3 regions of the Pantoea sp. BRR-3P genome follow, and region 1 is predicted to be linked to each of the others. Evidence: predicted binding sites of a transcription regulator. Region 1 holds the regulator's gene; each other region holds the start of a gene.
The links. The regulator PurR, encoded in region 1, represses purine synthesis genes. The targets are predictions, from matches to a motif close to CANGCAAACGTTTGCNTG.
Positions count from the first base shown of each region.

Region 2: a site for PurR is predicted at 6,133-6,150, ahead of AAGR08_RS16965 (NCS2 family permease). Genes of this name have one in related genera too.
Region 3: a site for PurR is predicted at 7,939-7,956, ahead of purT (formate-dependent phosphoribosylglycinamide formyltransferase). Genes of this name have one in related genera too.

Region 1 covers NZ_CP155066.1:2,225,763-2,236,208, forward strand. Annotated here, with positions in the region: gene AAGR08_RS10260 (TetR/AcrR family transcriptional regulator) at 1-319, shown strand, start outside; gene AAGR08_RS10265 (alkene reductase) at 371-1,468, shown strand; gene gloA (lactoylglutathione lyase) at 1,569-1,976, shown strand; gene rnt (ribonuclease T) at 2,085-2,756, shown strand; gene AAGR08_RS10280 (Grx4 family monothiol glutaredoxin) at 2,791-3,126, opposite strand; gene AAGR08_RS10285 (C40 family peptidase) at 3,491-4,282, shown strand; gene AAGR08_RS10290 (YnhF family membrane protein) at 4,343-4,432, opposite strand; gene purR (HTH-type transcriptional repressor PurR) at 4,707-5,732, shown strand; gene punR (DNA-binding transcriptional activator PunR) at 5,729-6,640, opposite strand; gene punC (purine nucleoside transporter PunC) at 6,751-7,953, shown strand; gene cfa (cyclopropane fatty acyl phospholipid synthase) at 8,255-9,403, shown strand; gene AAGR08_RS10315 (riboflavin synthase subunit alpha) at 9,452-10,093, opposite strand; gene AAGR08_RS10320 (MATE family efflux transporter) at 10,292-10,446, shown strand, end outside.
Region 2 covers NZ_CP155066.1:3,659,985-3,670,430, reverse strand. Annotated here, with positions in the region: gene AAGR08_RS17000 (transposase) at 490-885, opposite strand; gene AAGR08_RS16995 (polysaccharide biosynthesis C-terminal domain-containing protein) at 1,413-2,669, shown strand; gene AAGR08_RS16990 (ATP-grasp fold amidoligase family protein) at 2,678-3,628, shown strand; gene AAGR08_RS16985 (YjcB family protein) at 3,685-3,966, opposite strand; gene soxS (superoxide response transcriptional regulator SoxS) at 4,221-4,652, opposite strand; gene soxR (redox-sensitive transcriptional activator SoxR) at 4,751-5,227, shown strand; gene AAGR08_RS16970 (glutathione S-transferase) at 5,272-5,937, shown strand; gene AAGR08_RS16965 (NCS2 family permease) at 6,238-7,587, shown strand; gene AAGR08_RS16960 (Na+/H+ antiporter) at 7,712-9,361, shown strand; gene AAGR08_RS16955 (LysR family transcriptional regulator) at 9,498-10,400, opposite strand.
Region 3 covers NZ_CP155066.1:1,737,900-1,748,345, forward strand. Annotated here, with positions in the region: gene lpxM (lauroyl-Kdo(2)-lipid IV(A) myristoyltransferase) at 1-56, shown strand, start outside; gene AAGR08_RS08015 (MFS transporter) at 134-1,366, opposite strand; gene pyk (pyruvate kinase) at 1,453-2,895, opposite strand; gene AAGR08_RS08025 (MurR/RpiR family transcriptional regulator) at 3,003-3,857, opposite strand; gene zwf (glucose-6-phosphate dehydrogenase) at 4,229-5,704, shown strand; gene AAGR08_RS08035 (bifunctional 4-hydroxy-2-oxoglutarate aldolase/2-dehydro-3-deoxy-phosphogluconate aldolase) at 5,892-6,533, shown strand; gene purT (formate-dependent phosphoribosylglycinamide formyltransferase) at 6,723-7,901, opposite strand; gene AAGR08_RS08045 (DUF533 domain-containing protein) at 8,063-8,704, shown strand; gene AAGR08_RS08050 (prolyl oligopeptidase family serine peptidase) at 8,830-10,446, shown strand, end outside.

The DNA of each region.
Region 1 (10,446 bases):
TGCCGAAACGCTGTTTATCGAGCAGGGCCATATTGTGGGTTGCCTGGGCGTGAAATTGTCCGCAGAGGTGTGCGATCTCTCCGAGCCGATGCGTGATGCATTGCAGCATGGCGCTAATGCGATTATTGCCGCCTACACGCGCTGCTTAACCGAGGTAGCGGCTGAGCAGCCGTTGCCTTTTAACCAAACGCCGCAGCAGCTGGCACAGCGTTGTTACTTACTTTGGCTGGGTGCCAGCTTACAAAGCAAGATTTCCCGCGAGCCTGGCCCCATTAGCCTGGCTCTTGAAACTATCGAACAGTGGCTGATAAGTCGCTGATTTTTAAAAAACCGCAGTTACTAGACGACCGGTCTTCCCAGAGGAGTCATTATGGCGAGTAAGCAGTTGTTCTCCCCACTGAAAGTGGGCGCGATTACCGTACCAAACCGCATTTTCATGGCCCCGCTGACGCGCCTGCGCAGTATTGAACCGGGCGATATCCCCACGCCGCTGATGGCTGAATATTATCAGCAGCGTGCCAGTGCCGGTTTGATCATCACCGAAGCAACCCAGATCTCTTTCCAGGCGAAAGGCTATGCCGGTGCGCCGGGTCTGCACACTGAGCCGCAAATCGCCGCCTGGAAATTAATTAATGAAGGTATCCACGCTGCGCACGGTCACAGCGCCGTACAGCTGTGGCATACCGGCCGTATTTCTCACAACAGCGTGCAGCCAGAAGGTAAAGCGCCGGTGGCACCAACCGCGCTGGCCGCAGGCACCCGCACCTCTTTGCGTGCCGCCGATGGCAGCGTTTATCGTGAGGATACGTCGCTGCCACGCGAACTGTCGGTAGCTGAAATTCAGCAGATTGTGAAAGATTTTGGCCAGGCGGCGGCAAATGCACGCGAAGCGGACTTTGACCTGCTAGAACTGCACTCTGCACACGGTTATCTGATGCATCAGTTCCTCGCGCCAGACTCAAACCAGCGCAACGATGAATACGGCGGTTCCATCGAGAAACGTGGCCGTTTCGCACTGGAAGTGGTGGATGCGGCGATTGCCAACTGGTCGGCCGATCGCATCGGCATCCGTATTTCGCCTATCGGCGCCTTCCAGAACCTGGAAAATGGCCCGGAAGAAGAGAAAGCCGCACTGTGGTATATCGCGGAACTGGGCAAACGTGGCCTGGCGTATCTGCATCTCTCCGAGCCAGACTGGGCGGGTGGCCAGCCTTACAGCGATGCCTTCCGCGAGAAAGTGCGTGCGCTGTTCCCTGGCGTGATCATCGGCGCTGGCGCTTATACCGTCGAAAAAGCCGACGATCTGATCGCGCGCGGCCTGATTGATGCCGTGGCCTTTGGTCGCGACTTTATCGCTAACCCGGATCTGGTGGCGCGTCTGCAGCAAGATGCCCCACTCAACCCGCAGCGTCCAGAAAGCTTCTACGGCGGCGGAGCAGAAGGGTATACCGATTATCCAACGCTGTAAGTAATGGCTGCCGCTGTGGATAGGCGGCAGCGTTGTTTCATCAGTGTGTATACTAAGTTGTCTTGTCATTCACTGATGACGTTTTAAAAAAGAGGATGTTATGCGTTTACTTCACACCATGTTACGCGTTGGCGATTTGCAACGTTCAATCGATTTCTACACCCGTGTGCTAGGCATGCGCGTGCTGCGTCAGAGCGAAAACACCGAGTACAAATACACCCTTGCGTTTGTTGGCTACACCGAAGAGAGTGAAGGCGCGGTGATTGAGCTTACTTACAACTGGGGCGTGGATAAATACGACCTCGGCAATGCTTACGGTCATATCGCGCTGGGCGTGGATAACGTGGCTGACACCTGCGAGCGTATCCGCAGCGCTGGCGGCAACGTGACGCGTGAAGCGGGCCCGGTAAAAGGCGGCTCCACCATTATTGCGTTTGTTGAAGATCCAGACGGTTATAAAATCGAGCTGATTGAAAACAAACATGCCGGTCACGGCCTCGGCAACTAATGTTGCTTGTCAGCCTGCTTATTTGCGGGCTGACTTCCCTCTCCTGCTGCACCCTCCTGCGATTTTTGCCATAATGCGCGCTGCCCTATTTATTGCCATGAGATCCTGATGTCTGAATCGAACGCTTTAAACGCTCTCCACCAACGCTTCCGCGGTTTTTATCCTGTAGTGATCGACGTCGAAACGGCCGGTTTTAACGCGCAAACCGATGCGCTGCTGGAAATTGCGGCCACCACGCTCAAGATGGATGAAGATGGCTGGTTGCATCGTGATGAAACGCTGCATTTCCACGTGGAACCGTTTGAAGGCGCCATTCTTAATCCAGCGGCGCTGGCGTTTACCGGTATCGATCCCACTAATCCGCTGCGCGGCGCCGTAAGTGAATACGAAGCCCTGCATGCCATTTTCAAAATGGTGCGCAAAGGCACAAAAGACAGCGGCTGCAATCGCGCCATTATCGTGGCGCATAACGCCACTTTCGATCTCAACTTCGTGATGGCAGCCGCCGAGCGTGCCAGCCTGAAGCGCAATCCCTTTCACCCTTTTGCCACTTTTGATACGGCCGCGTTAAGCGGTTTAGTGTTCGGGCAAACGGTGTTGGCGAAAGCCTGTAAAGCGGCAGGAATGGATTTTGATAGCACTCAGGCGCACTCGGCACTGTATGACACCGAGCAAACCGCAACGCTGTTCTGCGAACTGGTGAACCGCTGGAAGCGCCTTGGCGGCTGGCCGCTGGCTTTTGATGAAGCGCCGAAGGAAGACGCATCGTCCGAAGAGTAAAAGAAAAGGCCGACATCGTTGTCGGCCTCCTTCATTATTCCGCTTCTTTATACTTCTCTGCGGTTTCTTTCAGCAGGGGCTGAAGTTCGCCGCGCTGGAACATCTCAACGATAATGTCGCAGCCGCCAACCAGTTCACCATCTACCCACAATTGCGGGAAGGTTGGCCAGTTAGCGTACTTAGGCATTTCAGCGCGGATATCCGGGTTCTGCAGAATGTCCACGTAGGCGAAACGCTCACCACACGCAGAAAGCGCCTGCACGGCTTGCGCCGAGAAACCGCAGCTTGGCAGCTTTGGCGAACCTTTCATGTACAGCAGGATCGGGTTTTCTGCGATCTGACGCTGAATTTTTTCAACAGTACTCATTATTGCCTTCCTTAAAGCTTCACTTCGTGTTTGTTTATTGTAGCGATTTCGCTCCCGTACTGAAAACGGGATTTTACGTTAGCGTCGGGTAATCGCCATGTTTGTTAAGTTGGGCCGCCACAAATAACATTTTCATATCATTATTAGGCATGACTAAATTAATAATTAGCAATAGTTTCGCTGCGTTAACCAGCTGAATTAGTTCATTTTTGCGACAGAATCAATCTGGTAACAGTTTAATGGAAAAAGGCCTTACCTTTTGCAAAAAAAGTGGATTAGAATTGCCTCGGCGCTGATCGTTTGATCAGATTACTCTCACTCTGCCGCAGTCTGTTTGTTTCCAGCCTGCTGAACCTAAAACCGGATTATGCGTTTACTGATTACGCTTTTCATACTGGCTTTTGCCCAACTGTTCTTTAACGTGGCCTCTGCGTCTCCGCATGCGCCGGTTAATGCCAGCTCGCAAAAAGCAGAGAAAAAGAGCGCACGTGAAGACGAGCGCCGCAAACGACGTCCGGTGAAAACCACTACGAAAAAATCGCGGCTGCCTGCCGTCCAAAAACTCAAAATTAAAAAACAGGCAAAGCCAGAAATCGCACTGACTAAAACCAGCCGCAAAAAATCCCTGCTAAAACCCACGACGAAGAAATATGGTCATCAACGACAGATAAAAAAAGCCGCAGACGTCGACGTTGATGATGAAGCATTGCCGCTCACCGGCATCAAAATGAGCAAGGCGCATCGCCAGCGTTATCAAAAGGCGCGTGAAACTGCGATGACAAAATTAATGGGCCAGCTCGGCAAACCTTATCAATGGGGCGGCACCTCCCCGCATACCGGCTTCGACTGCAGCGGCCTGGTGTGGTACGCCTATAAAGATTTGGTGAAGTTCAAGTTCCCGCGCACCGCCAATGAGATGTATCACCTGCGCGATGCTGCACCAATTAAGCGTGAAATGCTGGAAAAAGGTGATTTGGTGTTCTTCCGCATCAATAATCGTGGTACTGCCGATCATGTTGGCGTGTATCTCGGAAATGGCAAATTCATTCAGTCGCCGCGTACCGGCAAAGATATTCAGATTAGCGCGTTGGGTGAGGATTACTGGCAGAAACACTATGTTGGGGCGCGTCGTATGATGACGCCGAAAACCATTCGTTAGTTGTTGCGCAACGCGCAGAAAAAAGCCGGACGCTGCATTGAGCTGCTCCGGCTTTTTTTATTAATGCATGATTGCAGTAAAGCTAAAGGCAATAATCATTAACAGAGCACCAACGGTTGTCATTAGCGCCAGCTTCAAATCCGTACTCATTACTCCTCCTTAGTCACACATTTCTTAGGGTTAAAGCGATTTTCGCACAGCGATGGGCAAAAATCTCGTGTTATCCGCCCGGGCTTGCTAGAATCGCCGCCTTTCGTTGCGCAACACATTTTGTGCAGGCTGTGTTTACAGCGCGATAAAGTGATTTTGTCTGCTAAACCACACCGTTTTGCCCCTTATTTTGGGCGATAAAAGCATTAGCAGACGCAAACGTTTAACAATATACTTATCAGTAAGTTGCGATAAGCCCAGGAGTACCATTTTCATGGCAACAATTAAAGATGTGGCAAAACGCGCGGGTGTTTCGACCACCACGGTTTCGCATGTCATCAACAAAACGCGTTTCGTAGCAGAAGAGACGCGTAACGCCGTATGGGAAGCGATCAAAGCATTGCACTACTCGCCAAGCGCCGTGGCGCGTAGCCTGAAAGTCAATCACACCAAAACGTTGGGCCTGCTGGCGACCTCCAGTGAAGCGCCCTATTTTGCCGAAATTATTGAAGCGGTAGAAAATCACTGCTTCGATCGCGGCTATACGTTGATTCTGGGTAACGCGCATAACGACTTACAAAAGCAGCGCGCTTATCTCTCCATGATGGCGCAGAAGCGTGTCGATGGATTGCTCGTGATGTGTTCAGAATACCCCGATGATTTGCTGCAAATGCTTGAAGAAAATCGCAATATCCCGATGGTTGTTATGGATTGGGGCGCTTCGCGCGGCGATTTTACCGATACCGTGCAGGATAATGCATTCCAGGGTGGCTATCTCGCTGGGCGATATCTGATTGAACGTGGTCACCGCGACATTGGCGCAATTCCGGGGCAATTGGAGCGCAATACCGGCGGCGGACGCCATGCCGGTTTCCTTCAGGCGATGAATGAAGCGGGCATCACTGTGCGCCCGGAATGGATCGTTCAGGGCGACTTTGAACCGGAATCGGGTTATCAGGCGATGCAGCAAATCCTTAATCAGAAACAGCGCCCCACCGCCGTGTTCTGCGGTGGTGACATTATGGCGATGGGCGCAATTTGCGCAGCAGATGAAATGGGTTTGCGCGTGCCGCAGGATATCTCAGTGATTGGCTATGATAACGTGCGCAACGCGCGTTATTTCACGCCCGCCCTGACCACCGTGCATCAGCCTAAAGCCGAATTAGGTGAAAAAGCTTTGGAGATGCTGCTCGATCGCATCACCAGCAAGCGTGAAGAGCCACAAACCATTGAGGTTCAACCCACGCTGATTGAGCGCCGCTCCGTGGCAGACGGGCCATTCCGCGACTATCGTCGCTAGTGTGTCACTTCGCTGAGCCATTCGTGGTTCAGCGTTTCGGCATCCCCGAGATAGGCTAATAGCCAATCCAGCGCCGGCGACGCGCGCTGTTCTGACCAGCTAACGCAGCAGGGGCTGTCTGGAAAGGCCTGCGGCAATTGCAGCTCCACCAACGCGTGGTTATCCAGCAGCGGTCGAGCTAAATGGCCCGGCACCATCCCAACGCACAATCCTGCCTGCAAGCAGTCGAGCCCGGTTTCCCATTCTGGCACCACCAGGCGCCGCTGATTATCGAGCGTCCATGTCATGCGGCGCGGCAACGCTCGCGAGGTATCTTCTAGCACCAGCGAAGGCCATGCCCGCAGAGTTTCATCATCCAGTTCAACGCTACTGACTAAAGGATGATGAGGACTCACGACACAGCGCCAGTTAAGCGCCCCCATATCCTGAAAAGCAAAACGTCCCCCAACCGGAATTGCCTGAGTGGCGCCAATCGCGACATCAACGCGTCCATCAGCTAACGCGTCCCAGACGCCATTAAACACTTCATAACTGATGATCAACTCCATGTCCGGGAAATGGCGATAGAAGTCCTTCACTAATTGCCGCGTACGCTGCGGTTTTACAATACAGTCAATGGCGATGCTCAACTCACCGCGCCAGCCATTGGCCAGCTGCTGGCACTGCCTGCGGGTGGCGAGCATTTTTTTGATAACAGATCGTCCTTCACGCACAAAATGCTCACCTGCCGGTGTCATTACCACTTCCCGATGCTGGCGCTCAAAGAGCGGTACCGCCAGCCAGGTTTCCAGTTGGCGTACGGTATAGCTGATGGCAGAAGGCACACGGTGCAACTCCTGCGCCGCGGCGCTGAAGCTGCCGGTTCGCGCTACGGCATCTACCACTTCAAGCGCGTATTCTGACCACATGAATTCACCTTCAAAAAATTTAACAGCACTGTGCAAATATTAGCGTTTCACAAAGCGTGTTGCATCCTTTTACACTCCCCCGCGTTCAACCTGCCCATAAGAGAAATAACATGTTGTCGTCTAAAGCATTTATGCCCTACCTTGCCGTGCTCAGCATGCTCGGCTTTCTTGCCACGGATATGTATTTACCCGCCTTTGGCGATATGCAACGTGATTTTGCCACTGCACCGGGCACCATCAGTGCCAGCCTGAGTCTGTTCCTTGCCGGCTTTGCTTGTGCGCAGGTCTTTTGGGGACCGCTGTCAGATCGCTACGGTCGTAAACCTATTCTGCTGGCGGGCTTAGCCATCTTTGCACTTGGCTGTCTTGGTATGCTTTGGGTGACCGATGTACGCCTGATGCTGGCGTTACGTTTTGTGCAGGCGATTGGGGTATGTGCTGCAGCGGTGAGCTGGCAGGCATTAGTCGTTGATCGCTATCCAAAAGCACAGGCTCATAAAGTTTTTGCCACGATTATGCCGCTGGTCGCCTTGTCACCGGCGCTCGCTCCGCTGCTGGGAGCCTGGCTAATCAGTCACTTCCACTGGCGCAGCATTTTTATCACCCTCACGTTTGTCGCGGTGGTATTGCTGGTTGGCACGCTGCGGTTAACCTCGCCGAAACGCGAAAACGTTGCTAAGAGCACCCAGCCCGGCTGGCTAACTTTACTTAGCACGCGAGTGTATAGTGGTAACGTCTTGATTTATTCAGCCTGCTCCGCAAGTTTCTTTGCCTGGCTGACCGGTTCGCCCTTTATTCTCGCCGCCGCCGGCTTAACGCCTGCCGATATTGGGCTGAGCTATATTCCTCAAACCATCGCCTTTTTAATGGGCGGATTTGGCTGCCGCGCGCTGCTCAACCGCTATCAAGGCGCTCAATTGTTGCCATGGTTGCTGGTGCTTTACAGTTTGAGCATCCTTAGCCTGTTTGTGGTGGCATTAATGCCAGCAACGCCACTGTTTGCATTGCTGATGCCTTTCTGCGGCATGGCGCTCGCTAATGGCGCAATCTATCCCATTGTGGTGGCTAGCGCGCTCTCTCCTTTCCCGCATGCGACCGGGAAAGCAGCAGGTTTGCAAAACCTTTTCCAGCTAGGTCTGTGTTTTGTTGCCAGCCTGCTGGTCTCTGCTGGATTAGCGCATGCGCTCTACAACACCACACTTGTCATGGTAGCAACCGTCGCACTCGCTTGGGTTGGCTTTGTCTGCCAACGCGGTGTAAGCGCACAAAGTGATATTGCCCACACTTCCCGTCCCTGCGAAGATAATCATTAAGGCAACGATTATCGTTAGCAAACTAACGATAAGCCGTTGAATATTGACCCACGTGAGCATATAATCACTGGGTCAGTATTTCTGCTATAAATCAATAATATAAATGTAATACCTTTACGACTCTGTCGTGGGATGGCGTCTGCACGATGCTGCTGTGTTGCGTCAAACTGTTCAATTCAAAAGCATACCTCTGTAAAACGTCGGATTTCTGGCGCACGGAATTTCCGTGAGTTCTCTCACAGCTCTTGAGAAATTGACTATTCTATTTCTCAGGTTCAGATCGGAAGGTGATGGAGAAGCTATGAGTTCATCTGTTATAGAAGAAGTGAGCCTTGAAGAAAACCACTGGTATCGTATCGTCAATGAACTGCTAGAGCGCGCTGATATTGCAGTGAATGGCACTCGTCCCTGGGATATTCAGGTAAAGCATCCAGATTTTTTTAAACGCGTCCTGGAAGAAGGTTCACTGGGCTTAGGTGAAAGTTACATGGATGGTTGGTGGGAGTGCGAACAGCTCGATATGTTCTTCCATCGCGTATTGAAACACCATCTGGATAAACAATTACCGCGTCATTTCAAAGACACGCTGCGAATTGCAGCGGCACGTCTTACTAATTTACAGTCGAAAAAGCGTGCCTGGATTGTCGGTAAAGAACATTACGATTTGGGTAATGATCTTTTCTCACTGATGCTCGATCCCTATATGCAATATTCCTGTGGCTACTGGAAAGATGCGGACACGCTGGAAAATGCGCAGCAGGCAAAACTGGATATGATATGCCGTAAGCTGCAACTTGAGCCCGGCATGACACTTCTCGATATTGGCTGCGGCTGGGGCGGATTAGCGGAATATGCCGCACGTAATTATGGCGTGAAGGTGCATGGCGTTACCATTTCTGCCGAGCAGCAGAAATTGGCACAGCAACGCTGTGAAGGATTAGACGTTACGATTTTGCTGCAGGATTATCGCGATCTTAATCAGCAATATGATCGTATTGTTTCCGTCGGCATGTTTGAACACGTCGGGCCGAAAAACTATGCCACTTATTTTGAAGTTGCCGATCGCAACCTAAAACCAGACGGCATATTTTTACTGCACACCATTGGTGCCCTCAGCACGGATATGAACGTTGATCCGTGGATTGACAAATATATCTTCCCGAACGGTTGTCTACCGTCTGTTCGACAAATCGCCGAAGCCAGTGAGCCTCATTTCGTTATGGAAGATTGGCATAACTTTGGCGCAGATTATGATACGACGCTAATGGCCTGGCATGAACGATTCCAAATTGCCTGGCCACAGCTGGCCGAGAAATATGGTGAACGGTTTAAACGCATGTTCGACTATTATCTCAATGCTTGCGCGGGTGCATTCCGCGCGCGTGATATTCAGCTTTGGCAGGTCGTATTCAGTCGCGGTAAAGAGGGTGGTTTGCGCGTAGCGCGTTAATTATCTGATGAAAAAATCAAGGCGCCAAATGGCGCCTTTTTTATTGCGTTATTCTGTGCTATCCGCGTGAATTAAGGCCGCTTCTCGCTGAGCCAGTACGCGTTCAACGGTATCCACAATCGCCTGGGTATGGGGATCGATCTCAATGTTGACCTTTTGACCCAATCTCTTGGCGCCCAGGGTGGTACGCTCTAATGTTTCTGGGATGAGGTGGACACAAAACTTGCTTTTAGTGACATCGCCTACCGTCAGACTTATTCCGTCTATTCCCACAAAACCTTTATGCAGAATATATTTTATCTGGCTGGCGTCCTGCAATTTAAACCAGATTTCGCGATTATTTTCTGACTGGATTATTTTGCAGATCTCCGCCGTGGTCATAATATGACCGGACATTAAATGGCCGCCAATTTCATCACTGAACTTCGCCGCACGTTCAATATTCACCACATCACCAGCGCTTAATTCGCCAAGGTTGGTGATGCGCAGTGTTTCTTTGATCAAATCAAAGCTAACAAGATCGCCCTTAATCTCTGTCACGGTCAGGCAGCAGCCGTTATGCGCCACTGATGCGCCCAGCGCCAGACCCGGCAAGAGATCTGCGGGTAAACGTACAGTATGAGTGCGAAACAGCTCTTTTTCTTCAATGGCAACAATCTCAGCCGTGCCTTGCACAATTCCAGTAAACATAATCTCAGCCTCTGCAAAGTTTGCGTCAGTTTATCACAGCTTGTCAGCCACAGCTTAATTTGGCGGAGTTCAAACTTTACACAAATAACGAAACAAAATGCGAACAACGTTTGGCGGAAGCCATCGCGACCGCTACACTATGCCGCGCATTCTTTGGGGATTTCTCCCCGCTCTCTTCTTAAATTAAGCAGGTGTTACGTGCAGAAGTATTTTACAGAAGCGCGTCAATTGCTGGCCCTTGCGATCCCGGTCATCCTTGCTCAGGTGGCTCAGACTGCAATGGGATTTGTAGATACTGTTATGGCCGGTGCGGTAAGCGCCACGGATATGGCCGCCGTTGCTGTCGGCACCTC
Region 2 (10,446 bases), 1.4 Mb from region 1:
GGTGAAAGAATTTACCTTAACCGCCACTTTTTAGCCGTTATTGTTTAGGAGCAATAACGTATCTAATCAGGATAATTCCTGGCAGCAAGTTGGCGGATTTAGACTAGTTCCGTTGAAACAGGTAATCGTAAAGTCAGGCAATAGATCCAATTGAAAACAGAGGCAATGTGTTAGCGGTTACACGGCGTTGTTCATTAACGCTTAACAGAATTGTCTGCATTCAGGGCTGATGATTAATGTTGGTAAAGTAATAGCCGAAGCGCCAATCTCACCTTAATGAGATTGGACTTCGTCTAAATGGCTTGAATAGAGAGACTTTTGCTGATGTGAATCTATTTTACCGCAAAAAAGGAAGCAATTCCGCGATGGTATTCATCAGGAAAAATTGGTTCGAATTGTTATGTTGTGAACGCCGAATTAAATGATCTTCATATCTTCTGGTAAGAACAAATCTCAGCATTAAGTCAAATAACATCGGCCTTAATAATGCTAGCGATTATCTGTTCCTGATGGATAGTGATAAACGCTACGGCTAATATCCAGCAAGCGGCAGCTACGACGTGTACCTATGTCGAACGTGGTTTGCAGGAAGTTAACGGCCTGGCGCTTTTCATTTGTGGTGAAGAAGTTTTTTAGCACGCTTTGCAGCATCTCTTTGTCCGAACTCAGTGATTGCAGCTCGCGCGTAAGGTTAAGTAGCTGATCTTCCAGCTCCTTGATTTTACGACCTTCTTCGGAGGATAACCCTGAGAATTTCTTCTTCCAGCTATAGAAAGTGGCCTCGGAAATGCCTAGCTCCTCACAAATCTCCCTGACTTTCACTCCCGTTTCAGAAGCTTTAATGGCATTTGTGATTTGCTCTTCGCTATATCGTGACTTTCTCATAAATGCTATTACCTTTCTTATCAATTAGTGGATGAGAATTACTGTATTAATATCTGGCACTGCAAAAACACTATTAATGCAGTATTAAAGTGCGCGATTTGAATTGCGAGGGTTAAATTAAGATATTTAGAAGAAATATCATCATGGGATAAATCTTATTTTATTCTGAATGGCATTGAACGCCTTCCGGGCGTTAGGTTTTTGATATAAATTCACTCCATCCCAAATGCAGAAAAAATACTACATTCATTGGAAAAACGGCATAACCCAGACGCTGAAATGCTCGGGTGTGCCAGTAAACGTTTGTGCGGAATTTAAGCTGAAATCGTTTACATCCACGGAGTTTCGCACCGGATATAATCGGAATTTTCCTGAATATAGTTCTTAATTCCTGACGCGAGTCTCATTTTTCGGACCAGTTTGGTTTGAAGTTCATTAATTAAGTCAGGCCCACTGAGCGCTTGTTAATTCATTTCAAGGATGTTGTACCGAAAGTTGTTGTAGTTCGTAATACTAAGGATCAGTCAATGAAATTGAGCGTAATGTCGAATGCCGCCTGGATGATGTCTGAAAAGATTGTCTCCGTGTTCGGCGTCATATTTGTGACCTCCTACGTGGCAAAATCCTTTGGCCCAACCATCTTCGGCCAAATGGCGTTTTCGACCTCACTGTTTTCCATGGTGCAAACCGTGGCGATTTTCGGTACGGAAACCATTCTGTTTAAGCGGATTAGCAAAAGCGCACCGAAAGGGCTGCGCCTGATGACCGTAGCGCGCAATATGCGCCTGGTTTTGCTTTTGCTCACATCGCTGCCGGTGTTGATTTGGGTCTGGTACAACATGCAGGAAAATTTCCTCGCCTTTGCGCTGGCCTCGTTTATTTCCTCGGTGTTTGTGACGCAGGACACTTTCAGCGTCTATAACAATGCGCGCTTAGCGTCACGGCTGAACACCATCGCTAACTCAGTGGGATTGCTGCTGGGATTCACGCTGAGTTTCCTCATTGCCTGGCTACACCTCAATCCGCTGTGGCTCACCGTCTCCATTGTGGCGGTGACGCTGGTGCCGTATGCCATTAAGCGCATTAATTTTTACCGCGTAAATGAGGATGTGGCACCGCCACAGGAGAAGCGCAACACCTATTTGCGCTACCTGCTCTATGCCGGATTGCCGCTGGCCATTTCCAGTATTTTCATCTCAGTGCAGGTGAAAGCGGCCCAGATGTTCCTGGCGGGCATCGCCTCAGCGCGCGACCTCGGCCTGTTTGCCGCGGCAAATACTATTTCGGCTTCATGGATTTTTATTCCGGTTGCCATCATCACTTCCTGCTTCTCGGAAATCTTCCGTGAGCGTGGAGAAGCCGCCATGAAGCTGACAGCACGGCTCAATGGTTATGTCATGGGTGTTTCATTGTTGTTGTTAGCGGTGATCGCGATGTACGGCGAAAAAATCATCATCGCTTTGTATGGTCACGAATACACACAGTCAGGAAGTCTCATTACGTTGTTGTCGTTAGCAACCTGCTTTTCGGCGATGGGGACCGTAGCGTATCGCTACATGGTCAAAGAAGGCGGGTTTAATTATCTGTTGAAGAAAATTGTTTGCCTGATGGTTATCAGCTTGCCGCTGTCGTGGTGGCTGATACAGGGCTACGGCATCATGGGTGCTGCCTGGAGCGTTTTCATCTCAGAATTGCTGTCTCTTACCGTAATGAATTACTTCTTCAAAAATGGCGTCATCCAAAAAATCCAGGTTTCCTCACTCAACTACAAAACCTACAAATGAGGTCAGATATGCTCAAGTTGAAAGAAGAACTCAGAAGAAGCGTGCAGTACTTCATTAAGAAGATGCCCTGGGCAACCCAGGATCGTATCTACTACTTTCATAAGTTTCGTAGATTACCCAACCTGCGTGAGCCGAAGGTCTTCAATGAGAAGGTGCTGTACCGCAAATTCGTCCACGGCGACTATCAGATCTACGGACGCCTGTCGGACAAATATTCAGTGCGTGAATATATCGCCGAGAAAGTGGGTAGCGAATACCTGATCCCGCTGGTGTATGAAACCAGCGATCCCAGCTCGCTGCACACCTTGCCGAGCTGGAAAAATACGGTGATCAAACCGAATCATGCCTCCAACATGGTGGAAATCCTGCTGGAAGAGCCGGACGCGCTGAAGAAGCAGCAGATTATTAACGACTGTCATCGCTGGTTGAAAACCGACTTCGCCAATGAGGCGCGTGAGATTCACTATCGCTACATCAAGCCACGTATTCTGGTGGAGCAGTACATCGGTGATGGTAAAACGGCACCGATTGATTACAAATTCCACATGTTCAATAAGCGCGATGGCAATTTTGAATATGTGCTGCAGGTGATTTACAACCGCTGTAATCCGCTGTTGTCGATGAACTTTTATGTTAACAATCTGAAAGAGGCCTATCACAAGATTCGTGATACCGGCCTGGACGTGACACCGCAGATGGCGTCGTTACAGCACGCCCTGGCGTTGAGCAAAACGCTGGCCAGTGATTTCGATTACGTGCGCGTGGATTGGTACATCGATAACGACCAGATCTACTTTGGCGAATTGACCTTTACGCCGGGAGCTGGCTTAGTGACCGGTCTGGATCGCGGGCTTAATCAAATGATGGGTGATATGTGGATTCAGGATCGTCGCGGTACGAAGATACCGGGCGTCACGGTTGCGGATGTCGCCATCCCGGCCGTATTGAAGAAAATTTAAGAATCACACAGCAAAATAAAAAACCCCGCCTTGGCGGGGTTTTTTATTGGCGACGATTAAGGCATCGGCCAGTCTGCTGGCGCCTGGCTCATCACCTGGATAAAGGCGTTTTTAGAGATTTCCATAAAGTTATGCAGATTCTCCATGCTTAACGTAATGCCAAGCAGGCCGGTAACGAACCAGCAGGACATGCCCACACCAATACCTCCACACAGCAGCGCCATCACGTGATGACTGTTTTGACGCAGTCGAATTTTCATGGTGCTGGCGAAGAACATCATTATTGCACTCAGGAGTTCCCAGCGCATAACAATCAAACTGGTGGTTAACGTGGCCATCTGCAAAAAACCTCTTAGAATCAGTGATATCCCCGACATTCAATGGACATCACTGGCGGCAAAGAAGGAAGGTCAGGGGAGCCCTTCTGGCCGTCTTACTGCAAACAAGAAAGTGTGACTTGGCTCACATTATATCACTCGATTTTAAATTTTGAACAAAATTTATACCTTGTATGGTAGAAATTTTTTCATCGAAGAGGGAGGAATTGGTGGGCAAAAAGAGAGGTGCGCCCGCTTGGGGCGCGCAGAAAAGGTTAGCTAACCGGGCAGCACTCGCCGGTTGTACGTTGGGCAAAACTGTTCATGCTGCTCTCGACGCAGTCAAAACTGAGCAAACGTGGACGCTGCATCATCGCCTGACGACGCATGGTATGACGATAAGCGGTCGGCGTTTGCGAGAACTGACGGCGGAACACGCGTGAGAACGTCTGCTGCGAATCGTAGCCGTACTGCATGGCGATATCGAATACCGGGCGCTGGGTTTGACGCAGCGCTTCTGCGGCCAGCGTCAGACGACGTTCGCGAATATAGCCACCCAGCGTCTGTTTCGTGACGGCACGGAACATACGCTGCAGATGCCATTTTGAGTAACCTGATTTTGCTGCGACTTCATCAATTGACAGCGCTTTATCCAGATTCTGATCGATCCAGTGGGTCAGCGAATGAATGATTTCCTGTTGCATCATAGCCTCATCCTTCTGATGGTTAATACCTGGTTAGAAATTCGTAGTTTTGCTGGGGTGCGAGTATAATTCCTCAAGTTAACTTGAGGTAAAGGCCCAAAATGAAAAAAGAACGCAATTACCCGAAGCCGGTGCTGACGCCGGGTGAAGTGGCGAAACGCAGCGGTGTGGCGGTCTCGGCGCTGCACTTCTATGAAACCAAGGGATTGATTTTTAGCTCACGCAACGGCGGTAATCAGCGCCGCTACAGCCGAGATGTGTTGCGCCGCGTGGCGATCATTAAAATTGCGCAGCGCATTGGCATTCCGCTGGCAACGGTGAGCGATAGCCTGACGCACGTGCCGGCCAATAAGCGTATGTCGACGCAGGAGTGGGATGCGCTAACGCAGCACTGGCGTGAAGAACTGGATAAGCGCATCGAAACCCTTACGCGTTTACGTAACGATCTTGATGGCTGCATCGGCTGCGGCTGTTTATCGATGCGTGACTGCCCGCTACGCAATCCCGGTGACCGCCTGGGCGAACAAGGTTCGGGTGCGGTACTGCTCGATCCTGAACAAGACGAGCAGAAACGGTAATCGACTATACTTGCCGGGACACTTTTACCGGCAAGGAAAACCGTATGATCACCGTTCACCATCTGGAAAATTCCCGCTCGCACCGCGTGTTATGGCTGCTGGAAGAGCTCTCGGTGCCTTACCAAATTAAACGTTATCAGCGTGAAAACAGCCTGCTGGCGCCTGATTCCTTAAAGAAAGTCCATCCGCTGGGTAAATCCCCGGTGATCACCGATGGCAATCGGGTTATTGCCGAATCGGGCGCTATTCTCGAATATCTGCAAATGCGCTATGACAGTGAACATCAGCTGGCCTTGAGTGATGAGGATGAACAGATTCAGTCGCGTTATTGGCTCCATTACGCCGAAGGATCGCTCATGCCGCTGTTAGTGATGAAACTGGTGTTTGCTCAGCTGGGCAAGAAGCCGGTGCCGTGGCTGCTGCGTCCAGCGGGCATCGCGCTGAGTAAGGGCATTCAAAAGGCCTGGCTGAACAAACAGCTGGCGTTGCACGGCAGCGTCATCGAACAGCATCTTAGCCAGCACGCTTATTTTGCCGGTTCACGTTTTAGTATCGCCGATGTGCAGATGAGCTTCCCGCTGCTGGCGCTGCAGATGCGCGGTTCACTGCGTGAGATGCCCGCCACCGCACGCTGGCTGGAAACCATGCAGCAGCGCGCCGCCTGGCAACGCGCCATTGAGCAGGGCGGCCCGATTCAACTGCAGAGTTGATTGAGGCCAGGTCGTCACGAATGACGCCCCTACAAAGCCCATGATCGTAGGGTCGCCATTCATGACGACCTGGGAACCCCATCGGCTGGATTTATCCTGCAATCCCCGCGATTAGTAGTTGAAAACACCATGCCAAACGCCAGATAATCGTTTGCCTTTTTTCCCTGTCTCTTTTTACCAACAGGAATACGCGGCGACGTAAACGTTTGCCTGGATTTTCACCATGAAAATCTCGCATCAGGGAGCAGCAAACGCGCGCCGTGCGGCAACTCACATCACAAAAAATATTGAGGAATGATTATGTCTGGTGAATCGCGCCCGGCCAGTGGAAAACTGGACGCCTGGTTCAACATCTCTGCACGCGGCAGCAGCGTGCGTCAGGAAATATTAGCGGGTCTGACGACGTTTCTGGCGATGGTCTACTCGGTTATCGTGGTCCCCAGCATGTTGGGCAAAGCGGGCTTCTCGCCGACGGCGGTGTTCGTTGCTACCTGTCTGGTCGCAAGCTTTGGCTCAATCATCATGGGCTTGTGGGCAAATCTGCCCATGGCGATTGGCTGTGCTATCTCACTGACCGCTTTCACTGCCTTTAGCCTGGTGCTCGGCCAGCACATTAGCGTACCGGTGGCGCTCGGCGCGGTGTTCCTGATGGGCTTACTGTTCACGCTGATTTCAGTGACCGGTATTCGCACGTGGATTCTGCGTAACTTACCGATGGGGGTGGCGCACGGCACCGGCGTGGGTATCGGCCTGTTCCTGATGTTGATTGCCGCAGACGGCATTGGTTTGGTGGTGAAGAACCCGGCGGCGGGCTTGCCGGTGGCGCTCGGCCATTTTGCTTCGTTTCCGGTGATCATGGCGCTGGTGGGACTGGCGGCCATTTTCGGTCTGGAGAAACGTCGCGTACCGGGCGGCATCCTGCTGACCATTATTGCGATCTCCATTATCGGTTTGATTTTCGATCCGGCGGTGACCTACCAAGGTCTGTTCGCCATGCCGAGCCTGAAGGATGCCAACGGTCAATCGGCGATGTTTAGCCTGGATATCATGGGTGCGCTGCAACCGGTCGTGCTGCCAAGCGTGCTGGCGCTGGTAATGACTGCGGTATTCGATGCCACCGGCACCATTCGCGCGGTAGCGGGGCAGGCGAATCTACTGGATAAAGAGGGCCAGATCATGAACGGTGGCCGCGCGCTGACCACGGATTCTGTCAGCAGCCTGTTCGCCGGTCTGGTGGGCGCATCACCCGCTGCGGTTTATATTGAATCGGCCGCAGGTACGGCGGCAGGGGGCAAAACCGGTCTGACGGCGATCGTGGTCGGTTTGTTGTTCCTGGTGATTCTATTTATGTCGCCGCTGGCGTATCTGGTTCCCGCTTACGCCACCGCCCCCGCGCTGATGTATGTTGGCCTGCTGATGCTCAGCAACGTGGCAAAAATCGACTTCAATGATTTCGTGGATGCGATGTCTGGGTTGCTGACCGCAGTCTTCATCGTGCTGACGTGCAACATCGTAACCGGCATCATGCTCGGCTTCGCTTCGCTGGTGATTGGTCGCCTGTTCGCGGGTGAATGGCGCAAGCTGAACGTTGGCACAGTGGTGATTGCTGTCGCGCTGGTGGTGTTCTACGCCGGTGGTTGGGCTATCTAAAAAACCAAGATTTTTCTCTTTCTGCTCCTCGCCGCACATCGGGTTGCCCGCTGTGCGGCGTTTTGTTTTACACTTTCCCACGCAACAACATCGCTTTAATGAAATTGATTCGCCTAAGGAAAGCATGGAAATCTTCTTTACTATTCTCATCATGACGCTGGTGGTTTCACTCTCCAGCGTGGCGGCACGTATTCTGCCGTTTCAAATTCCTCTTCCGCTGGTGCAGATTGCCGCCGGTGCGCTACTCGCTTTTCCCGTCTTCGGCCTGCATGTCGATTTTGACCCGGAACTGTTCCTCGTGCTGTTCATTCCGCCGCTGCTGTTCGCAGATGGTTGGAAAACGCCGATTAACGAATTTCTCCATCACGGTCGTGAAATCATGGGGCTGGCGCTGGTTCTGGTGCTGATCACCGTGGTCGGGATTGGTTACCTGATTTACTGGCTGGTGCCGGGCATTCCGTTGATTCCCGCCTTTGCGCTGGCGGCGGTGCTGTCGCCCACCGATGCCGTGGCGCTGTCCGGCATTGTCGGTGAAGGGCGTATCCCGAAAAAGATCATGTCGATTGTGCAGGGCGAGGCCCTGATGAACGACGCATCGGGCCTGGTATCACTCAAGTTTGCGGTGGCGGTCGCCATGGGCACCATGGTGTTTACGTGGGGCGGTGCCAGCGTTGAGTTTCTTAAAGTGGCCGTGGGCGGTTTGGTTGCCGGCGTCGCAATATGCTGGCTGTATGGTCGCTCGCTGCGCCTGCTGAGCCGCTGGAGCGGAGATGATCCGGCCACCCAAACCGTGCTGCTGCTGCTGTTACCGTTCGCCTCTTATCTGATTGCCGAACACCTTGGCGTGTCCGGCATCCTGGCCGCCGTGGCCGCAGGGATGACCATCACGCGTTCCGGCATTATCCGTCAGGCACCGCTCGCCATGCGTCTGCGTGCGAACAGCGTGTGGCAGATGCTGGAGTTTGTCTTTAACGGCATGGTGTTCCTGATGCTCGGCCTGCAGTTGCCAGACATCCTTTCCACGTCGATTGCCCAGGCACAAGCCGATCCCAATGTGGAACTGTGGATGTTGCTCACTGACGTCTTGTTGGTGTACGCCGCCCTGATGGTGGTGCGATTCGGCTGGCTGTGGATCATGAAGCGCACCAGTCAGCGCCTGCTGAAGAAAAAGCCGCTGGAGTTTACCAACTATTCGCTGCGCGAATTGCTGATTGCCTCTTTTGCCGGGGTGCGCGGTGCCATCACGCTGGCCGGTGTGCTGTCGATTCCGCTGTTCCTCAGCAATGGCGATCCCTTCCCGGCGCGCTATGAATTGGTGTTTATCGCCACCGGTGTGATTCTGGTTTCGCTGCTGGTCGGCGTTGTACTGCTGCCGATTCTGCTGCGCGATGTGGAAAGTATCGATAAGGTCGGTCATCGTCGTGAGATTCAGTTCGCGCGTGCCGCCATGGCGGGTGTGGCGATAGAGAGCCTGCACAAAATGGAGCAACGCCTCGAGAGTGACGCGGAAGAGAACATCGATCCCGAACTGCTGAAAGAAGTCAGTTTGCGGGTAATTGGTAATCTACGTCGCCGGGCGGAAGGCAAAAATGATATTGAGCAGGCGCAGTTTGCCGAAAACCTTGAGCGTCGTTTCCGCCTCAATGCGCTGCGAGCCGAACGTGCAGAGGTGTATCACCTGCGCGCGACGCAGGAAATCTCTAACGAGACGATGCAGAAACTGCTGCACGATCTTGATCTGCTCGAAGCGCTGCTGATAGAGAAAGAGGAATAGCGGCAAGCCTGTTTTTCACCTGTAGCGGCGCAATCCCGGTGCGCATGAATGCGCACCCTACGTAAACCCAGTCAGATAAACGTAGGGTCGCCATTCATGGCGACCGGTTCAGAACGTTACTGTGCTGCTGTTGTTTTCACACCGAAAGCCGCGGTGCCTTATCCGGCCAGTGTTCACGGCAGCACTCAATCCATGCCTGCGCACTGCGTGATAAGTAACTGCCTTCTCGCCAAATCAAGCCCAGGCTCCACTGCAGCTCCGAATCCAGCGGCAGCCACAGCAGCGACTGCTTATCCAGCCGCTGACAGATCGGTTCCGGCAAAATCGCCAATCCCATCCCCGCTTGCACCATTGATGCCAGAAAATCCCACTGCGCGCTGCGTAGCGCAATGTTCGGTGTTACGCCCAGACGTTGAAACGCTTTCATGATTTGGCGATTAAGTGCGAACTCTTCATTGAGGATCAGCAGCGGATGCCGGGCTAATTCAGCCAAACCTACTTTGCGATGCTGTAGCCAGCTTTCACTGCGCGGCAGCAATACGCACATCGGATGGTGCATCAACGCCAGCGTATTGAGCGGCAGCGCTGCATCAAGCGGCAGCGCGGTGAGGGCGATATCCAGCGCGCCGCTCAGCACCGCTTGTTGCGCGGTCAGCCCGCCAAACTCAGAAATTTTTAGCTGCACGCCAGGATAACGGCGACGAAAGGCGGAGATAGAACCCGCAATCTGCATGCCGACCATTGGCGGAATGCCCAGCCGCAGCTCACCGGTTTTTAGCTGGTTGATATCGCCTAACTCCGCCTCCAGCTGATGAAACTCCTGCAAAATCGCCAGCCCGCGCTGATAAACCGCCTGGCCACTGTCGGTCAGATGCAGCTTGCGCCCTTCACGCAGCAGCAAGGTGCAGCCCAGCTCCTCCTCCAGCTGTCGCAGCATTTTGCTGATGGTGGGTTGCGTCACGTACAGCTTCTCAGCGGCGCGGGTGAAGCTCTGCTGACGGACCACTTCAGTGAAGTAGCGCAAGGCTCGCACGTCCATACACATTCCTTTTTGGCATAGTTTGAATGATTTTAATTCATTTCTT
Region 3 (10,446 bases), 490 kb from region 1:
AAGAAGGGGATATCGAACCTTATGCGCGCAAAGAACTTTATCCGCGCAAGAAATAATTCGTTGAGTCGCCATTGATGGCGACCAGGTGCGCATCAATGCGCACCTTCCAACATGCCAGGCTCTAATCTGTCAATCACGCTGCTTTTACATGACTGCGACGTTTCCGTTCACGCAGGAAGAGCGTCACCAGACCAAACCACAATACGCCAGCCGCAAAGTTGATGCCGCTAAACCACGGCGTACCGCCGCTGAAATAGCCACTTTTTGCCAGCTCAATACCTACGGCTAAGGTCAGAATACTGATCATGCCGAGCATTGCCGCGACGCTGCCTTTGCCTTCGTCACTGGAGTAGAGCGTTAAGCGATAAAGTCCAGCGTTCACCATGCCTGCGCCAAATGCGTACAAGCTCAAACCTGCTGTCAGCAGCAGATAGGTGTGGCTATTAAGCAAATTCGCCAACAGCGCAATACTCAACCCAATCAGGATTGGCCATGCGGCAAATTTTACCGGCTGCTCAATCGGAACGCGGCCCGCCAATTTGCCCAACGTGATATTCCCGGCAATCATTGCTAAAAATACCGGCAGCAGCAGTAGAGCATATTGCATCCGCGACAGCCCTTCATCGTGCATCAGAATCACCGGCGACAGGGCTACCCATGTAAGGATGGGAATAAACACTAAACCAATCGCAAATGATCCATACATGACCTGGCGATCGCGCGCTAAACGCGCATAGCCACGTGCCAGCGTGGGCAAGGCGATGGAGTGGCTGCGATCGCCAGCGGTTTCTGGCATTACGCGCCAAAGCAGGGCAAAAGCGATGACGCTGCAGATGGCAAACAGCCAGAACATGCTGCGCCACTCGCCAACCGTGAGCCACGCGGCGCCGGCCAAGGGTCCAGCTAACGGCGCCAGCAGCGCAACGTTGGCCATCAGCGCCATCATGCGCACTGCCAGTGCTTCAGCAAAGGCTTCCTGCACTGCCGCATAGCTGACTGCGCCAATGAAACACAGGCTGATGCCCTGAATGAACCGCAGCGCGACAAACTCTTCAATGCTGCTGACCCAGGTGGTGAGAATACAAGCGGCAGCAAAGAACAGAATGCCAAACAGCAATACGGGGCGACGGCCATATTTATCGGAAAGCGGGCCAAGCAGCCACTGCAATACAACGCCGCCCATCAAATAAGCGGTCAGCGATGTTGATACCCATTCAGGACCCACGCCGAATTCTGAGGTCACCAGCAACATGCCGGGCTGAATCATGTCGTGCGCGATATAGGTCGCAAATTCGAATAACACCAATGCGAGCGGAAACAGCAGTACGCGCCCGGTAAGTTGGGTAATAGGTTGATAGCGGGCCATCTGGCCTCCTTGTCAAAAAAATAAAAACGCGACTGCCAGGCAGTCGCGTTTGTCCATGTTGTTACAGCCGCTGTCGGTAGTGCGTATTAATCTACGCGCAGCACACGGCTGGTATTGGTGGTACCGGTGGTCGCCATCACGTCGCCCTGGGTGACAATCACCAGGTCGCCTGACACGAGGAAACCTTTGTCGCGCAACAGATTCACTGCATCGTGCGCGGCGGCAACACCGTCATTATTACTGTCGAAAAATACTGGCGTAACGCCACGATAGAGCGCCGTGAGATTCAGCGTACGTTCGTGACGTGACATGGCGAAGATCGGCAAACCAGAGGTGATACGTGACGTCATCAGCGCAGTACGGCCTGATTCAGTCATGGTGATGATGGCTGAAACCCCTTGCAGATGGTTGGCAGCATACATCGCAGACATCGCAATGGCTTCCTCAACGTTATCGAATTGCACCTCAAGGCGGTGCTTGGAGACGTTAACGCTAGGGATTTTTTCTGCGCCGAGGCACACCTTAGCCATTGCGGATACGGTCTCTGCCGGATATTGGCCCGCCGCGGTTTCGGCCGAGAGCATAACGGCATCGGTACCATCGAGCACGGCATTCGCCACGTCCATCACTTCCGCACGCGTTGGCATCGGATTGGTGATCATTGATTCCATCATCTGCGTAGCGGTGATGATGGTGCGGTTTAGCTGACGTGCGCGACGAATCAGCGCCTTCTGAATACCGACCAGTTCCGGATCGCCAATCTCAACACCCAGATCACCACGCGCCACCATTACCACATCTGATGCCAGAATGATGTCATCCATCGCTTCCTGTGAAGCAACGGCTTCTGCACGTTCAACTTTCGCCACGAGCTTAGCGTCGCAACCGGCATCGCGCGCCAGGCGGCGAGCATAGTTCATATCTTCGCCGTTACGCGGGAAAGAAACAGCGAGATAATCCACGCCGATTTTGGCGGCTGTGATGATATCGACTTTGTCTTTCTCTGTCAGCGCGTCAGCAGATAAGCCACCACCCAGTTTGTTGATACCTTTGTTGTTGGAAAGCGGGCCGCCGACGGTTACTTCGGTGAATACTTTGGCGCCCTGGACTTCCAGCACTTTCAACTGCACGCGACCATCATCCAGCAGCAGAATATCGCCCGGCACCACATCTTCTGGCAGGCCTTTATAGTCAATACCGACTTTCTCTTTATCGCCTTCGCCTTTGCTCAAATCGGCATCCAGCAGGAAGCGGTCGCCAACATTAAGGAAAACTTTGCCTTCTTTGAAGGTTGATACGCGAATTTTCGGCCCCTGCAGGTCGCCAAGAATCGCCACGTGGCGACCTAATTTCGCGGCAATCTCACGCACCTTGTTGGCGCGCTGCTGATGATCTTCTGGTGTGCCGTGGGAGAAGTTGAGTCGTACAACGTTAGCACCTGCCGCGATGATTTTTTCGAGGTTATTGTCGCGATCGGTGGCTGGACCGAGGGTTGTAACGATCTTGGTTCTTCTGAGACGTCTGGACATGAAGGACTCCGTTAGCAAAGTAGCGTGTCGCTCTCAAGTGACACGTAGTGTTCATCTATTCTATATGATTGATGGGCTGTGATTCGACTCACATTGTGAATGTGATGTTAATTATTTTCCTGCGGCTGTTTCTCCAGGCGCGAATCTTTTAGCGCTTCTTTCACCCGTTTCAGATTCTCACGGAAAGAGGCGCCGCGCTCAAGGGTAAACCCCGTCGCCAGTACATCAACCACGGTTAATTGTGCCAGGCGGGAAACCATCGGCAGGTAGATATCGGTATCTTCCGGCACATCCAGCGTCAATGCCAGCGTCGCTTCTGCTGCCAGCGGTGAACCCGGAGAAGTGATAGCCAGCACAGTGGAAGCGTTTACACGCGCCAGGCGAGCCAGTTCTATCATATTTTTGGTGCGGCCAGTATGCGAGATGAGAACAAATACATCATTTGGTCCACTATTTATGCAACTCATGCGCTGGATCACAATATCCTCTGACCAGATGACCGGCAGATTAAAACGCAGAAATTTGTTGGTGGCATCGTGTGCGACCACGGCGGAGGCGCCCAGACCGAAAAAGGCAATTTTATGCGCTTTTGTAAGGGCCAAAACTGCCTGATGAATCACCTCTACATCGAGCTGCTGACGCACGCGACTCAAACCGGCTAGTGCAGAATCAAAAATCTTATGGCTAAAGCTTTCGACGCTGTCATTTTCTTCCACATCACGGCTGACCCAGGTTGGGCCTTTTGCCAGACTCTGCGCGAGCTGCAACTTGAAATCAGGAAAGCCGCGTGTGCCCATGCGATGACAAAAGCGATTCACCGTGGGTTCGCTGACGTCAGCGGCACGTGCAAGCGTGGCGATGCTGGAGTGCATCGCCTGTTGAGGAGCAGCAAGAATCTGTTCTGCTACTTTACGTTCCGATTTGCTCAGCGCCGCTAAATGCGCCTGAATCTGTTCCAGCATGGTTTAACCTAATGACCGTCAATCACTTTTCCGCGTTCACCGATGGATGAAATCGCTGCCAATTCTCAAGAATATACCGTGTAATAGAGGCACGCACGCAGCGAAGGACAAATGTAAGCGCGAATTTTTTGCGATACTTTGATCGCTGACGTGTTTTGCCGCGACAAACATCGAAACAGAAAAAGTGCTCAAATGGCACGCTACAACACACTTAACACCTTTAATTCGTTCACAGTTAACGCCAGCAAAGGCTGCGTTCGGGTTGTCCTGAACCAGCGAAAAACGTACATTGTGCTGTAAGAAAATTACAATAAGGACCTGGCGTGATGAGAACGCTCAAGCCGGGTATATCCTGCAACGAGGAGAGGAAAATGGCGGTTACACAAACAGCCCAGGCATGCGATCTGGTGATTTTCGGTGCCAAAGGCGATCTTGCTCGCCGTAAACTGTTGCCATCACTGTATCAGCTGGAAAAAGCCGGTCAGATTCATGAAACCACTCGCATTATTGGCGTAGGCCGCGCGGATTGGGACAAGGATGCGTACACCAAAGTGGTTCGTGAAGCGCTGGAAACCTTCATGAAAGAGAAAATCGACGAAGCGCTGTGGGACACACTCAGCAGCCGTCTCGATTTTTGTAACCTCGACGTTAATGACACCTCGCATTTCACCAAACTGGGCAAAATGCTTGACCAGAAAAATCGTGTCACCATCAACTATTTCGCCATGCCGCCAAGCACCTTCGGCGCAATTTGTGACGGTTTGGGCGCCGCGAAGCTGAACGCCAAACCGGCACGCGTGGTGATGGAAAAGCCGCTTGGCACCTCACTGGAAACCTCGCAAGAGATCAATGACAGCGTCGGCAAATACTTTGAAGAGAGCCAGGTCTTCCGTATTGACCACTATCTCGGTAAAGAGACGGTGCTTAATCTGCTGGCGCTGCGTTTCGCTAACTCGATTTTCGTTAACAACTGGGACAATCGCACTATCGATCATGTGCAGATTACCGTGGCAGAAGAAGTGGGCATTGAAGGCCGCTGGGGTTATTTCGACAAAGCCGGTCAGATGCGCGACATGATTCAGAACCACCTGTTGCAGATTCTGACGATGATCGCCATGTCGCCGCCGTCGGATCTCAGCGCGGATGCCATCCGTGATGAGAAAGTGAAAGTGCTGCGTTCCCTGCGTCGTATTGATCAGACTAACGTGCGCGAGAAAACCGTACGTGGCCAATACACCGCGGGCTTTGTGCAGGGTAAAAAAGTGCCGGGCTACCTGGAAGAAGAGGGCGCCAATAAGCAGAGCGCCACGGAGAGCTTTGTCGCCATCCGCGTCGATATCGATAACTGGCGTTGGGCTGGCGTGCCGTTCTATCTGCGTACCGGCAAGCGTTTGCCGACCAAATGCTCTGAAGTGGTGGTCTACTTCAAGAACCCAGAGATGAACCTGTTCAAAGACTCTTATGCCGAACTGCCACAGAACAAATTAACCATTCGTCTGCAGCCGGACGAAGGTGTGGATATCGAAATCCTGAATAAAGTGCCGGGACTCGATCACAAACATAAGCTGCAAACCACCAAGCTGGATCTGAGCTATTCAGAAACTTTCAACCAGTCGCATCTGGCCGATGCTTACGAGCGTCTGCTGCTGGAAACCATGCGCGGCATTCAGGCGCTGTTTGTGCGTCGTGACGAAGTAGAGGCCGCCTGGGGCTGGGTGGATTCCATCATTGATGCCTGGAATGCCGATGCCGAAGCGCCGAAGCCGTATCAGGCTGGCACTTGGGGGCCGGTGGCTTCTGTCGCGATGATTACGCGCGATGGCCGTTCCTGGAACGAGTTCGAATAATCACGCGTTGCTAAGCCCGCCGAATGTGCGGGCTTTTTTTTGCCGAAAATTCCTTTATCTGAAAAGTGAACCCGGGTTTCAAAAAAAATTGATATCCGATAGACGTCGCTCCAGCCAATCTTGTATGGTAGGTCCCAATTATTGACAGCGTGGCTGCGCGCCGGGCTGATGCAACTAAGGAAACGTGATGAAGAACTGGAAAACAAGTGCAGAACAGATCCTGAAAACTGGCCCGGTAGTGCCGGTCATCGTGGTGAACAAACTGGAACATGCAGTGCCGATGGCGAAAGCGCTGGTTGCGGGCGGTGTGCGCGTGCTGGAAGTGACGCTGCGTACGCCGGTAGCAATGGATGCACTGCGCGCCATGATTAAAGAAGTGCCGGAAGCGATTGTTGGGGCAGGTACGGTGATTAATACACAGCAGTTGAAAGAAGTCACAGATGCCGGTGCACAATTTGTTATCAGCCCAGGATTAACAGAGTCCCTGCTGAAAGCGGCGGTTGAAGGTCCGGTACCTTTGATTCCGGGGATCAGTACCGTATCTGAACTGATGACCGGTATGGATTATGGTCTGCGCGAGTTCAAATTTTTCCCGGCTGAAGCCAACGGCGGCGTAAAAGCGCTGTCAGCGATTGGTGGACCCTTCCCACAGGTGCGTTTCTGCCCGACGGGCGGCATCTCTCCGGCAAATTATCGTGAATACCTGGCCCTGAAAAGTGTGCTATGCATTGGGGGCTCATGGTTGGTACCCAATGATGCGCTGGAAACCGGCGACTGGGATTGCATTACGCGTCTGGCGCGTGAAGCGGTTGAAGGGGCACGCGCGTAACGGATTTGTAGGGTCCTATACATGGCGTAGTGCCCATCAGTTAGCGTGAAACGGTCACCATGAATGGTGACTCTACGTGGATATAGCCGGGTTTTCGTAGGGTGCGCATTTATGCGCACCTGCACAAAGAGGCATTTTTTTGCTTAAGAGAGCGGCATTACGCCATTCATGGCGACCTCTTGAACTCACTTACCCTTCAACTTTCACCGCAGCTGCACTGGCTACAGCACGCGCAATCGCCTCATCGGTGGTTTCACCGGTTGCTAACGCAACGCCCAAACGACGCTGACCTGCAATTTCCGGCTTACCAAACAGACGCAGCTGCAAGCCCGCACCCAGCGCGGCTTCGATATTGACGAACTGCACGTCGTGGCTGTTGAGCTCAGGCAAGATCACCGCTGAAGCGGCTGGGCCATATTGACGAATACCGCCAATCGGCAAGCCAAGGAAGGCGCGGACATGCAGTGCGAACTCCGACAGATCTTGTGAAATCAGCGTCACCATGCCGGTGTCATGCGGACGCGGTGATACTTCGCTGAACACCACTTCATCACCACACACAAACAGCTCTACGCCAAACAGACCATAGCCACCGAGCGCTTTCACCACATTAGCAGCAATATCCTGCGCGCGTTGAAGCGCCAGCTCGCTCATCTGCTGCGGCTGCCAGGATTCACGGTAATCGCCATCTTCCTGGCGGTGACCAATCGGGGCGCAGAAATGGATGCCGTCAACCGCGCTAATGGTAAGCAGGGTGATTTCAAAATCAAACTTCACCACACCTTCAACGATTACGCGACCGGCACCGGCACGTCCGCCTTGCTGCGCATAATCCCAGGCTTTGTCCAGCTGACTGGCTTCACGGATGAAACTCTGGCCTTTACCGGAGGAACTCATCACCGGTTTTACGATGCACGGGAATCCAATCGCGTGGGCGGCGGCGACAAAGTTCTCTTTACTGTCGGCAAACTGATACGACGAGGTTGGCAGAGACAGCTCTTCCGCTGCCAAACGGCGAATACCTTCGCGGTTCATGGTCAGGCGTGCGGCGCGGGCTGTCGGCACCACTTTCTGGCCCTGCGCTTCCAGTTCCAGCAATTTTTCGGTAGCGATCGCCTCAATTTCAGGCACCACAAAATGCGGCTTTTCCTGGGCGATTAACGCGGCAAGCGCCTCGCCATCCAGCATATTGATCACGTGGCTACGATGCGCAACGTGCATGGCGGGCGCATCGGCATAACGATCCACTGCGATCACTTCTACACCGAGACGTTGGCACTCCAGCGCCACCTCTTTGCCTAATTCACCTGAACCTAACAGCATGACACGCGTGGCGGCAGGGCGCAGCGCGGTTCCGAGAGTTGTCATAATTTCACCTTAGCAGTCAAAATGCGCGCGCAGTATAAACGAAAACGTTTGCGTACTCACGCTTTCGCCATCATCAGGTTTGCCATACTTTTCCCGCTCTGACGTTATCTGACACAAGCTGCGGCAGCATGGAGAGCGAAAACTTAAACAGGAGTTAAACGATGAGCAATTGGCTGCAGCAAATTCAATCGGTGTTGGCGAAAAAGGGTGGAGACGGAAAATCCGGCGGCTTAAGCGATATGCTGGCACCCGGCGCTTTGGGCGGATTGGCGGGATTGCTGGTCGGCAGCAAATCGACGCGCAAGCTACTGACTAAATATGGTGGCAAAGCATTACTGGTGGGCGGCGGCGCGGCGGCCGGGGCTCTGCTGTGGAACAAATATAAGCAGCGCGTGCGTGAAACGCATCAGGACGACGCGGGATTTGGCCAGCTACAAACGCCAATGGATCAGCGTGCAGAGCGCTTAGTGACGGCGCTGGTCTTCGCGGCGAAGAGTGATGGACACATCGACGATCGTGAACGCGCGGCGATTGAGCAGAACATTCATCAAGCGGGGTATGGCGCACAGGCTGAGGCGCTGATTCAGCAGGCGATGAATCGTCCACTCGATCCCAATTGGTTGGCGGCAGATGTGAAAAATGAAGAAGAAGCGCTGGAACTCTATTTCCTTAGCTGTGCGGCAATAGATGTTGACCACTTTATGGAGCGCAGCTATCTCTCCGCGCTGGGCGATGCGTTAAAAATCCCTCAGGATGTCCGCGATGGCATTCAACGCGATATTGAGGCTGAAAAAGCAGCGTAATTCTGCGCGAAGGCTGCATGCGCGGCTTTCGCTTCTTCCTGGGTGGCAAAATCTGCAAGCAGCTTGGCATCGTGCGTGATTAGTGCCACGCTTGCTGGATATTGTCCTTCAGGGAGAAGAGTTTTATGAAGCAGCCATACGCGAAAAAAATCCCTCACGTAATGAATCTGCATGGCGACACGCGTACCGATAATTATCATTGGTTGCGCGATGACGAACGCGAAAATCCGGAGGTGCTGGCCCACCTGCATGCTGAAAATGATTACGGACGGGCGATGATGGCGTCGCAGAGTCCATTACAAGATCGGGTATTGAAAGAGATCGTTGACCGCATTCCGCCGCAGGATCACTCAGTACCCTATGTGAAAAATGGTTATCGCTATCAAAGCCGTTATGAAGTCGGCAACGAATATCCGGCTTATTTCCGTCAGCCGATTGAGGCGCCCGCTGATGAGCCGTGGCAGCTGCTGCTTGATGGCAACCAGCGTGCCGCCCACAGCGATTTCTACACCATGGGCGCGCTGGCCATCACGCCGGACAATCAAGTGATGGCATTGGCAGAAGATTTCCTTTCACGTCGCCAATACGGCATTCGTTTCCGCAATCTTGCCAGCGGTAGCTGGTATCCGGAAGTGTTGAACAACGCGTCATCCAGCGTTGCCTGGGCCAATGATTCCCGCACGCTTTATTACGTGCGCAAACATCCTAAAACGCTGCTGGCCTATCAGGTATGGCGCCACGAGCTGGGACACCCGCAGTCTGACGATCAGCTGGTGTATGAGGAGAAGGACGATACCTTCCATCTCAGCGTGCACAAAACCACCTCTGAACATTTCATCCTGATTGCTCTGTACAGCACCACAACCAGTGAGATTCTGCTGATCGACGCGGAATATCCAGATGCGCAGCCGCAGACGTTCTGTCCGCGTCGACGCGACCACGAATACAGCATCGATCACTACAACCACCAGTTTTATATCCGTTCAAATCGCGACGGCAAAAACTTCGGTCTCTATCGCAGCGCCTGGCTGGCGGAAGCACGCTGGCAATCGTTAATTCCCGCACGGGACCACGTGGTGTTGGAAGATTTCCAGTTATTCCGCCATTGGCTGGTCGTGGAAGAGCGGCAGCACGGCGTTAACACCTTGCGCCAGATCAACTGGGAAAGCGGGGAGAGCTTTGGGATCGCTTTTGACGATCCAGCCTATGTTACCTGGCTTGCCTATAACCCTTCCCCGGAAAGTGACACGCTGCGCTACGGCTATTCCTCGATGACGATGCCGACCACACTTTTTGAGCTCAATATGGAAACGGGCGATCGCCGCGTGCTGAAGAGGACGCCGGTGCCGGGCTTCAAATCTGAGGATTATAAAAGCGAACATTTGTGGATTACGGTACGCGATGGTACGGAAGTTCCGGTTTCACTGGTCTATCACCGTAAATATTTTCAGCGTGGCAACAATCCGCTGCTGGTTTACGGTTACGGTGCCTATGGCAGCAGTATGGATGCCAGTTTTGGCACCAGCCGTATTAGCCTGCTGGAGCGCGGCTTCGTTTACGCCATCATTCATGTGCGCGGCGGCGGTGAACTCGGTCAACAGTGGTATGACGGCGGCCGGCTGAAGAACAAGCTGAACAGCTTCACCGATTTTATTGATGTTACCGAAGCGCTGGTGGCGAAAGGCTATGGTAATCCACAGCGGCTCTATGCGATGGGCGGCAGCGCGGGTGGATTATTGATG